Regions from separate parts of the Arthrobacter sp. 10T413_2 genome, predicted to be linked through region 4. Evidence: riboswitches for the same ligand, from Rfam matches in the RefSeq annotation. Region 4 holds a riboswitch; each other region holds the start of a gene.
What was found. Region 4 has a riboswitch for S-adenosylmethionine ahead of AC1DBQ_RS22090 (bifunctional o-acetylhomoserine/o-acetylserine sulfhydrylase). Riboswitches for the same ligand answer to the same signal wherever they lie in the genome.
Positions count from the first base shown of each region.

Region 1 (2,787 bases), on a different contig from region 4:
TGTCGACCACCACCGTGGCGCCGGCCGCGTGCGCCAGCGCGCTCACGGCGGCGATATCCACGATCTCCTGCATCGGGTTCGACGGCGACTCGAAGAAGACCGCCGTCGTCGGCTCGGACAGCGCAGACTTCCACTGCTCCAGGTCCGGGCCGTCCACGAAGACCGTCTCGACGCCCCAGCGCGGCAGGATCTCGTTGAGGATCACAAAGCACGAGCCAAAAAGCGAGCGGGCGGCGACCACCCGGTCGCCGGCCCCCAGCAGCGCGCCGAGGGCGGTGAAGACGGCGGACATGCCGGACGCCGTCGCAAAACATGCCTCTGTGCCCTCGAGCAGCCGCAGCCGCTCCTGGAAGGTTGCGACGGACGGGTTGCCGTAGCGGGAGTAGACGAAGCGCTCGTCCTCCCCGGTGAAGGCGCGCTCGGCMGCGGCCGCGGACTCGTAGACGAATCCTGAGTTGAGGAAGATCGGCTCGGCGGTTTCCTGGAAGCCTGTACGGTCAAGGCCTCCGCGGACGGCCTGGGTGTCGGCCGCCCATCCGGCGGCGTCGGGATTGAAAGTCACTTAAATCTTTCCGAGGTTGGTGGGCAGGCCGCGGTTCTTCCAGCCGTTGACGGTGCGTTCGCCAAAGCGGTCGGTCTCGCCTTCGAAGCCCTCAAGGACGTTGTACGAGGTGTAGCCGGCCTGCGTCGCGGCTGTCGCGGCGGCAATCGACCGGGCGCCGGAGCGGCACAGGAACACGAGCTCGACGGCGGTGTCCTCCGGCGCCTGACGCTGGAGCTGTTCCACGAAGTGCGGGTTGGGCACCCCGCCGGCGAGGGTCCACTGGATGAAGAGAGGATCGTTGTCCGTGGCCTTCGTATCCGGGATGCCGATGTGGGCCCATTCGCCCTCGGTCCGGACGTCCACCAGGATGGCGCCGGCCTCCAGCTTGGCCCACGCCTCGTGCGGGCTGAGGTCTCCGGCGTAGCTCATGCGTGGCCCTCGAAGGCGTCTTCGGCACCAAATTCGTCACTGTCGAGTTCATCGACGGCGTTGGCCACGGCGGCGTCCGCGCTCGCAATTGCGGCCGGCAGGACCAGCGCCTGCGCCACGATCACCGTGCTGCCGTTGAAGGTGGCGGCGGGGCTTCCGTGCAGGACATAGCCCTCGGCCAGGGCGGCCGACACGCGCTCACAGAAGGCGCGGTCGTCGGCGCCGGTMAACAGGCGGTAGGCCAGTTTGTCCTCGCCGGCGGAAGCTGCGGCGGGGGCGGCTGCTGTACCGGGTACAGCGGGTATGGATGTGTCGGGCACGACGGATCTCCTCTTTCACGCTTGCAGCTCGAATGGTCGATATGCCGAGTATTCACCTGAGGCACCCCGCCGCGAAAGGGAGGGTTGCCGACCGGCCAGTCAGGGCTTGGCACCGGTTCTCATTACTCCCCAAAAACGTAACACTTACGACGCCGGCCCGCACCGCCGCCGTCGTCATGTTCCGTAACCGGACCGCGCCCCACGGGGTGACACACGCGGCGGACCGAGAAATCAGAGTTGCGGGGTGAGAGCCGGGTGCGGCGCCAAGGCGAGTAGTAGCGGGCTCCAGTTTCGGGTACTGCCCACTCGTGTCCGCCGGGAGTTTGCGCAGTCTACTGAGGGGATCGGACTGACGCGTCGGCCCGTCCCACGTTTCTGTGGATCAAGTTGTCTCTTCGTGCAGTTGTCTGTCCCTCAATTTTTGTGTGAATCGGTGGCCGTTACKGCCGGAGCCGCAGCCGCGGCCCGGCGGGTATCGGCGGAATGGAGCAACCGTGGGCCCGCGCATTCTGGTTACTGGCATTGCAGGCGCCGCCGGCCGMACCGTCGCGGCCCAGCTCGCCGCCCGCGGCATCCCGTGCCTCGGCTCCGACMCCCGCGACGTCACCCGGCAGGGCGAGGACGCCACCGCCGCAGCGGCAGTCAGGCTCCTGCCGGCGACGGACCCGGACATGGTCCTGGACCTGCGCCGGCTGGTGGACCGGGAAGCCATCAACGTCATCATTCCGACCCTCACCGTGGAACTCCCGGTGCTGGCTGCGGCCCGCGCCGGATTCGGCCGGGACGTGCGGATCATCGTCGGCGACCCTGCCGCGGTGGCCCTCGCCAACGACCACCTGTTCACCGCATGGGCGTTGCAGGCAGCCGGCATTCCGGTCCCGCGTTTCGGGGTTCCGGGCGATCTCGCCGCCGCGCCGGCGTCCCTGGCCGAGCTCAACGGTCCCGTCGTCGTCAAGCCGCGAACTTTCAAAGGCACCCACGCCGTCCACCTGCTGGCCGGGACCGGCTCAGTCAGCTGGAAGAACCTGCCGCCCGGGCAGCTGGTCCAGGAGTTCATCCCGGGCGCCGACTACGTGGCCCTTGTGTTCGGCACGCCGCCCCGCAACGCGATGGCGCCGGTGGCGGTGGTCCTCGAGAAGACAAAAACCCCGTACGGGCGGGCCGGCAGCGACGAAGTCAGCCGCAGGGTGCCGGCGGCCGAGGCCAACGATGTACGGAAGCTGGGCCTGGCCGCCGTCCGCACGCTCGGGCTGACCGGCCCGGTCCAGGTCCAGATCCGCCGCCGCGCGGACGGAACCCCCGTGGTGCTGGGCGTCTGCCCGACACTGGGGGCGAACAGCACGTGGGCGCCCGAACTGCTCGACGCCGTCCTGGCAACGTTCATGCTCCCGGCATTCAACCCGGCGTCCTTCCGGCGGTGCCCGGCGATTCCCGCCGATGCCCTGGGGTGAGGCGTCCGTGCCGGTCGGCCCGGCACAGGAACTCGTCCTGGTG
Region 1 is NZ_JBFTHK010000039.1:18,677-21,463, forward strand. It holds gene AC1DBQ_RS08905 (O-succinylhomoserine sulfhydrylase) at 1-562, opposite strand, end outside; gene AC1DBQ_RS08910 (rhodanese-like domain-containing protein) at 563-973, opposite strand; gene AC1DBQ_RS08915 (DUF1737 domain-containing protein) at 970-1,278, opposite strand; SAM riboswitch class IV at 1,306-1,420, opposite strand; gene AC1DBQ_RS08920 (ATP-grasp domain-containing protein) at 1,788-2,744, shown strand; partial or broken gene AC1DBQ_RS08925 (glycosyltransferase family 2 protein) at 2,731-2,787, shown strand, end outside.
Region 1: it holds a riboswitch for S-adenosylmethionine, as region 4 does, so the genes downstream of both, AC1DBQ_RS08915 (DUF1737 domain-containing protein) here and AC1DBQ_RS22090 (bifunctional o-acetylhomoserine/o-acetylserine sulfhydrylase) in region 4, are expected to answer to the same signal.

Region 2 (2,064 bases), on a different contig from region 4:
TGGTCCAGCTGACGGAGTCGAGCCGGGCGTCGCGGACAGCGCCGCCGCCGGCCAGGTGCGGGGTGCCGGCGTCGAGCCAGTCCGTGCGCCCCACCAGTACGCCGGTACCGAACGGGGCGTAGAGCTTGTGACCCGAGAAGGCGAGGTAGTCGACGTCGTCCGCGGCGATATCGATCCGCCGGTGCGGCGCCAGCTGCGCTGCGTCGACGACGATCCTGGCACCGTACTCGTGCGCCAGCGCGGCAAGGGCGCGGATTGGCAGGATCTCGCCGGTGACGTTGGAGGCGCCGGTAACGGCCAGCAGGCTCACGCCGCCGCGGGCGAGCTCGTCCCGCAAGCGGTCGATGGTGGCCGCGAGGGTGGGTGCGGCCACGACGCTGCGGTGCGGGACGTTCTGCCAGGGCAGGAGGTTCGCGTGGTGTTCGATGTCGAGGTAGATGACCTCGCCCGCGGGCCGGCCGTCCCGCAGCGGCAGGCACCCGGCCAGCAGGTTCAGGGAATCGGTGGTGTTGCGGGTGAAGATCACGGAATCGTCCGGCCGGCCGCCCACGAAGTCCCGCACGATGTCCCGGGCGTTKTCGTAGACCGAGGTGCTGATCTGGGAGGCGTAGCCGGCGCCGCGGTGGACGCTGGCGTAGTACGGCAGGATTTCGTTCAAGTAGGCCGAGACCACGGACAGGGCCGGGGCGGAGGCGCCGTAATCMAGGTTGGCGTAGCGGGCGTGGCCGCCCTTGATCAGCGGGGACTGGATCTCGGCGCCCGTGACGGCGGCGAGCGGACGTGCGGCGGCGGCAAACCGTGCGTCGACTTCGGGGGCGGCGGGGAAAATGGCAGTTGTCATGGGACCTCACTCGAACAGGACCCCACATCGTGGGAATCCGCGCTTGCCGGGTCCGTTCCGGACCGGCCAGGTCGTCACCCGGGGCACCCCACCGCGACTGGAGGGTTGCCGGCCAGCAAACCGGGGTTTAGCGCTGGCACTCGTGACCTGCATCGAGCGTAGGACATCGGTGCAGCCGGGGAAAAGGCGGCCTCCGAATGTGAAGCGTTTTGTTACGTGCGCGCCGKAAAGCGCACGTCGACCGAACAAACGACGGCGGCGGCCCCGGAATGGGGGCCGCCGCCGTCGTTTGTTCGGTTGTTGTGAAAGGTCAGATGATCCTAGAGGAGGTCGTCGAGTCCTGGGTTGAGCCGCTTGAGCACTTCCGAGTGGAGGATCGAGTTGGTGGCCAGGGCGTTGCCYCCGAAGGGGCCGTCCTCGCCCTCGAGCGAGGTGAAGCGGCCGCCGGCTTCGGTGACGATCGGCACGAGGGCGGCCATGTCGTAGAGGTTCAGTTCGGGTTCGCAGGCGATGTCKACCGCACCCTCAGCCACGAGGCAGTAGGACCAGAAATCGCCATAGGCGCGGGTGCGCCACACTTCCTCGGTGAGGCCCAGGAACTCGTCCAGGTTTCCGCGTTCCTTCCAGCCGCCGAGGCTGGAGTAGGACAGCGACGCGTCCTCGAGCTTGGAAACGTTGGACACCTTCAGCCGGGTGGCGGAGGCCAGGGAGCGGCCGGTGTAGGCGCCCGCGCCCTTGGCCGCCCACCAGCGCTTGCCCAGGGCCGGCGCGCTGACGACGCCGACCACCGGTTCGCCCTCGTCAACGAGGGCGATCAGGGTGGCCCAGACCGGGACGCCGCGGACGAAGTTCTTGGTGCCGTCGATCGGGTCAATGATCCAGCGCCGGGAGCCGTGGCCCGAGCTGCCGAATTCCTCGCCCAGGACCGCGTCGCGCGGCCGGGAGCGGGAGAGCTGGCCGCGGATGGCTTCTTKGGCGGACTTGTCGGCGTCGGTGACCGGGGTGAGGTCGGGCTTCGTCTCGATCCGAAGGTCCAGCGCCTTGAATCGGCTCATGGTCTGGGAATCGACGGAATCTGCCAGGACATGGGCAAGGCGCAGGTCATCGTTGTAGCTCGAATCGGTTTGGCTCATGGTTCCAAACTACCGTCTAAGCGGGCGGGCCGCCGGGAGGCCGCGGTGCTGCGCCGCGGGCCGGTGAGGGGCCGCATCAGGACACAGTGC
Region 2 is NZ_JBFTHK010000012.1:44,708-46,771, forward strand. It holds gene AC1DBQ_RS03985 (aminotransferase class V-fold PLP-dependent enzyme) at 1-841, opposite strand, end outside; SAM riboswitch class IV at 876-989, opposite strand; gene hisN (histidinol-phosphatase) at 1,162-1,974, opposite strand; gene rsgA (ribosome small subunit-dependent GTPase A) at 2,051-2,064, opposite strand, start outside.
Region 2: it holds a riboswitch for S-adenosylmethionine, as region 4 does, so the genes downstream of both, AC1DBQ_RS03985 (aminotransferase class V-fold PLP-dependent enzyme) here and AC1DBQ_RS22090 (bifunctional o-acetylhomoserine/o-acetylserine sulfhydrylase) in region 4, are expected to answer to the same signal.

Region 3 (2,210 bases), on a different contig from region 4:
GATCGCCGTGAACCAGTACGCCGCATCGGCGGCGATGCTGCTCGATGAGCCCCCGCCAAGGAACAGAATCTGCGGGCTCGGCGCCAACAGCTCGACGGCGGCCATGAAGCGCTCTTCGTCCACGGTCATCTGGGCGTCGACCAGCCCTTGCGAACCCGCGCCCAAGATTCGGCGAAGGACTTCACCCGAGGAGGTCGACTCGTCCAGAACGCCAGTGGGGCCCTCCGTCTCCGCCGCCCCCGTACGAACCAAATCCTGCGCMATCGAGATTTTTACATCCTGGAATCCCTCAAACCCGAACCGCCGGCAAGCACGTACGACCGTCGCGGCTGACACTCCGACGAGTTCAGCTACCTCCGATACAGACGAATGGACTATAACGGCAGGCTGGGTCAGCAACACATCCGCGATACGTCGATCGCTCGTGCTGAGTTGCGGGAACACGATACGCAACCGGGCAGCAACCTCACCCGCCCCGATCTCGCACTCGCTTAAAAGCTCCAACTGGTCCGACACACTCACTCCTCCTGGCACCCACCGAGTTGTGGGCACCCCCAACTCAGTAAAGACGGCACACATGCCATGAAATGAGATTTCAGGTAAACACATGGTGAACAGAAATTTCATTTCTTCGACGGGAAGAGTGGCCACGCCGCCGGGACTCAAGTCCCCTGATTAAGAGGGGCCTCGCTKACTCTCTGCACGACGGTGACGGAACCTGTTGCAGCGCTCACTCCTACCACCCATTCCCGCAAACCGCGGAGGGCGCGGACCCTGGGTTCGAACTCATTTGCCAAGGAACGCCCYGTCGGGGAATCCGCTTGTTTCCGAGCCATTCCTGCACTGATTTCTTCACATAAATCKTGATCCACTAGACCTGAACCTAGGCTTAGTGAAGCTTCAAGAGATGTGATGCCAAGCGCCGACTGGTCACACGCCAACCCCATGCTCGTGGGTGGATCGGATGAAGAAGCGACCGCTGCGAGCCAAGAAGTTCCCGACGGTAAGAGCATCGTGAGAGGCGTCGACACTTTGGTACAACAAGCCCATCCAGTAGCCCACTTCAAACCGGACAACGAGGCGCTGGCGGACTCCGTCGCCGTGCTGCCCGTCATCGATTCATGCTGCGGCACGGTGGAATTCTGTGTAGCAGGCACTTGGGAAAAGCACGTTTGTCTCGATGCCGGCACGTTGATGCGTTCCCTGCTGAATTCGGTGCGGCCTGTTAGATGGTCCCGACAGGACGCACAGCTGATCTTCACGATCGCGCGTAGAGGTTCGCCTAAGGGGCATGAAATCAGGTTCTTCCTTGCTGATTGAGGGCCGCCGCGAAGAGTTGCAGGCCCTGACCCGTTCAACCCCCGTTTCCAGAAGGTGGTACTTGCACGGACCCCGAAAACTCGATTTCCGCACCGGGGAAAGGGGGTCCGGGACCACGCGCGGAAAAGTAGCCATTGTCGGATTGGGTACGGTAACGATCGTTCGCAAGACACCACCAGGCGTCTTCGCAGAGTGGCGGAACCACGCGGCKAATTTTGTAACGCTTCCCGCGTACGCGCCTACGAAACGTCCAACCCGGATGGTGATACGTTCCGGGGATGCGAATCGGATCCGGCTGATCTACACGCACGTCTCGGACCAGTACTCGCCCTTCCACAGCAAACTCGTCAACGTTGGTGACCGCGACGCGACCTACGTTCTGGACGGGCTGCTCTATCACGAGRCCGACCTGGCGATCCAGGAGCACTACACCGACACGGCCGGATTCACCGACCATCTCTTCGCCCTCATGCACCTGCTCGGCTACCGGTTCGCGCCACGGATCCGCAACATCGGCGACACCCGCCTCTACACACCCACCAACGATCCAGGACTCCCGGGCCCGGCGCCGCTGATCGGCGGAACGATCAAAACGACAACGATTGGCCTGCACTGGGACGAAATCCTACGCCTTGCCACGTCCATCAAAGCCGGCACCGTGACTGCCTCTTTGATGATGCGAAAGCTCAGCGCCTACGCCCGCCAGAACGGGCTCGCCCTCGCCCTACGGGAACTGGGCAGAATGGAACGGACCCTCTTCCTGCTGGACTGGCTCCAGGACCCCGGCCTGCGCCGCAAAGTCACCGCCGGCCTTAACAAGGGCGAGGCCCGGAACACCCTCGCCCGGGCCGTGTTTTTCAACCGGCTCGGCGAAATCCGTGACCGCTCCT
Region 3 is NZ_JBFTHK010000019.1:8,345-10,554, forward strand. It holds gene AC1DBQ_RS05370 (MurR/RpiR family transcriptional regulator) at 1-516, opposite strand, end outside; SAM riboswitch class IV at 899-1,016, shown strand; gene AC1DBQ_RS05375 (hypothetical protein) at 1,015-1,320, shown strand; partial or broken gene AC1DBQ_RS05380 (Tn3 family transposase) at 1,613-2,210, shown strand, end outside.
Region 3: it holds a riboswitch for S-adenosylmethionine, as region 4 does, so the genes downstream of both, AC1DBQ_RS05375 (hypothetical protein) here and AC1DBQ_RS22090 (bifunctional o-acetylhomoserine/o-acetylserine sulfhydrylase) in region 4, are expected to answer to the same signal.

Region 4 (2,170 bases):
GGCGATGTTGAACGCGACGACGGCGCCGGTCCCCTTGGGCCCGTACTTGCGCCCGCGCTCGTACCAGGGGCTGGACGGCAGCCCGGCGTAGGCGACGGATTCGACGTCGTCCCGCGCCTCCAGCCATTCGGCCACCTTGGTGGCGTTGGCCACGTGGCGTTCAACGCGCAGGCTAAGGGTCTCGATGCCCTGGGCGATGAGGAAGGCGTTGAACGGGGACACGGCGGAGCCGAGGTCGCGCAGGAGCTGGACCCGGGCCTTGAGGATGTAGGCGAGGTTGGCCCCGAGCGCGCCGCCGGCGCCGAGGTCGCGGGCGTAGACCAGTCCGTTATAGGTGGGGTCCGGGGTGTTGAAGCCGGGGAACCGCTCGGGGTCCTTGCCGAAGTCGAACTTGCCCGAATCCACGATCACGCCGGCGATCGCGGCACCGTGGCCGCCGAGGTACTTGGTGGCCGAATGGACCACGATGTCCGCTCCCCACTCGATCGGCCGGATGAGGTAGGGGGTGGACAGGGTGTTGTCGACAATCAGGGGCACGCCGGCCTCGTGGGCCACCTTGGAAACGCCCTCGATGTCCAGCACGTCCTGGCGGGGGTTGGAGACCACTTCGCCGAAGAACAGCTTCGTGTTGGGCCGGACGGCCTCGCGCCACTGGTCCAGGTTGTCGGGGTCCGCAACGAAGGTCACGGAGATGCCGAACTTCTTCAGCGTGTGGGCGAGCAGGTTGTAGGTGCCGCCGTAGAGACTGGGGCTGGCGACCACGTGGTCGCCGGCCTCGGCGATGTTGAGGATCGCGAAGGTCTCGGCGGCCTGGCCGGAGCTGAGCAGCAGGGCAGCAAGGCMGCCTTCGAGGCTGGCCACGCGCTGTTCCACCGCGTCCTGTGTGGGGTTGCCGATCCGGGTGTAGATGGGGGCAAGTTCGGCGAGGGCGAAGCGGTTCGCGGCACTTTCGGCGCTTGGGAACACGAACGACGTCGTCTGGTAGATCGGGAGGGACCGGGCGCCGGTGGCGGAGTCGGGCTCCTGGCCGGCGTGGATCTGGCGGGTTTCGAAGGACCAGGCAGTGGACATTGTTGCTCCTGTCGGGACTGGGCACAGCACCGTCCGGGGCCATCGGCCCGGGCCGGCACAGGCGCCGCGCTTGCCCTCCGGCGGGCGCCGGACGGCCAGGTCTTCACCCGGGGCACCCCACCGCGATACGAGGGTTGCCGGCCAGCAAGCCGGGGCTGTGCGCTGGCGCTCATGACCTTGCTTCAGTGTAGGAATGGCGGCAGGCCGCTGGATAGCTTTATGACGAACATGAAGACGACGGGCACGCGGGCCTGCAGTCACCCCATGACATCCCATGACAGTAAGGCAAGCCTAAGCTGAGAGGTCCATCACAAAGTGCCAAGATGAGGGCATGCGCATGGATCACGTTTCTTACGCCTGTGAACACGATGGCTTGGCAGCCACCACTGAACGTATTGCGTCTGCCCTCGGCGTCGAAGCCGTGAAGGGTGGAGTGCACCCCCGTTTCGGGACACGCAACATGATTATCCCGCTCGCGGGACACAAGTATGTCGAGGTCGTGGAGGTCCTGAACCACCCGGCATCGGACAAGGCCCCCTTCGGCCAGGCAGTCCGGGCACGCTCCGAGGCCGGCGGCGGCTGGATGGGCTGGTGCGTCGAGGTTGACGATCTCGGACCGTTCGAGGAGCGGCTGGGCCGCGCCGCCGTGAACGGCAACCGGAAGTTCCCTGACGGCCGCGAACTGGTCTGGAAGCAGATCGGCATCCTGGGCCTCATCGCCGACCCGCAGGTGCCCTACATGCTCAAGTGGGAGGGTGACCCGGAGCTTCACCCCTCCAACGCCTACGCAAGCGACGTCAAGATGTCCGCGCTGACCATTGCCGGTTCGGCAGAGCGCGTCACGGAATGGCTTGGCGAGCCCGTGGAAAAGCCGCTGGAAGACGTGGCCGTGAACTGGCTCGCGCCGCACGGCACGCCCGGAATCCTCTCCGTCACCTTCGAGACCGCCTCCGGGGCCGTCACGATCTAACGCTCCGCCTGCCCCACACTTCGGCCGCCATCCCGCGGGTGCCAATGATGTCACCCGCGAGACGGCGGCCGATATTATTTTAAGGCCGCCTGCGGCTGTCCGGCCCGGACGGAGGCCTGTCAGCCTGTC
Region 4 is NZ_JBFTHK010000263.1:2,123-4,292, reverse strand. It holds gene AC1DBQ_RS22090 (bifunctional o-acetylhomoserine/o-acetylserine sulfhydrylase) at 1-1,071, opposite strand, end outside; SAM riboswitch class IV at 1,133-1,248, opposite strand; gene AC1DBQ_RS22085 (VOC family protein) at 1,403-2,041, shown strand.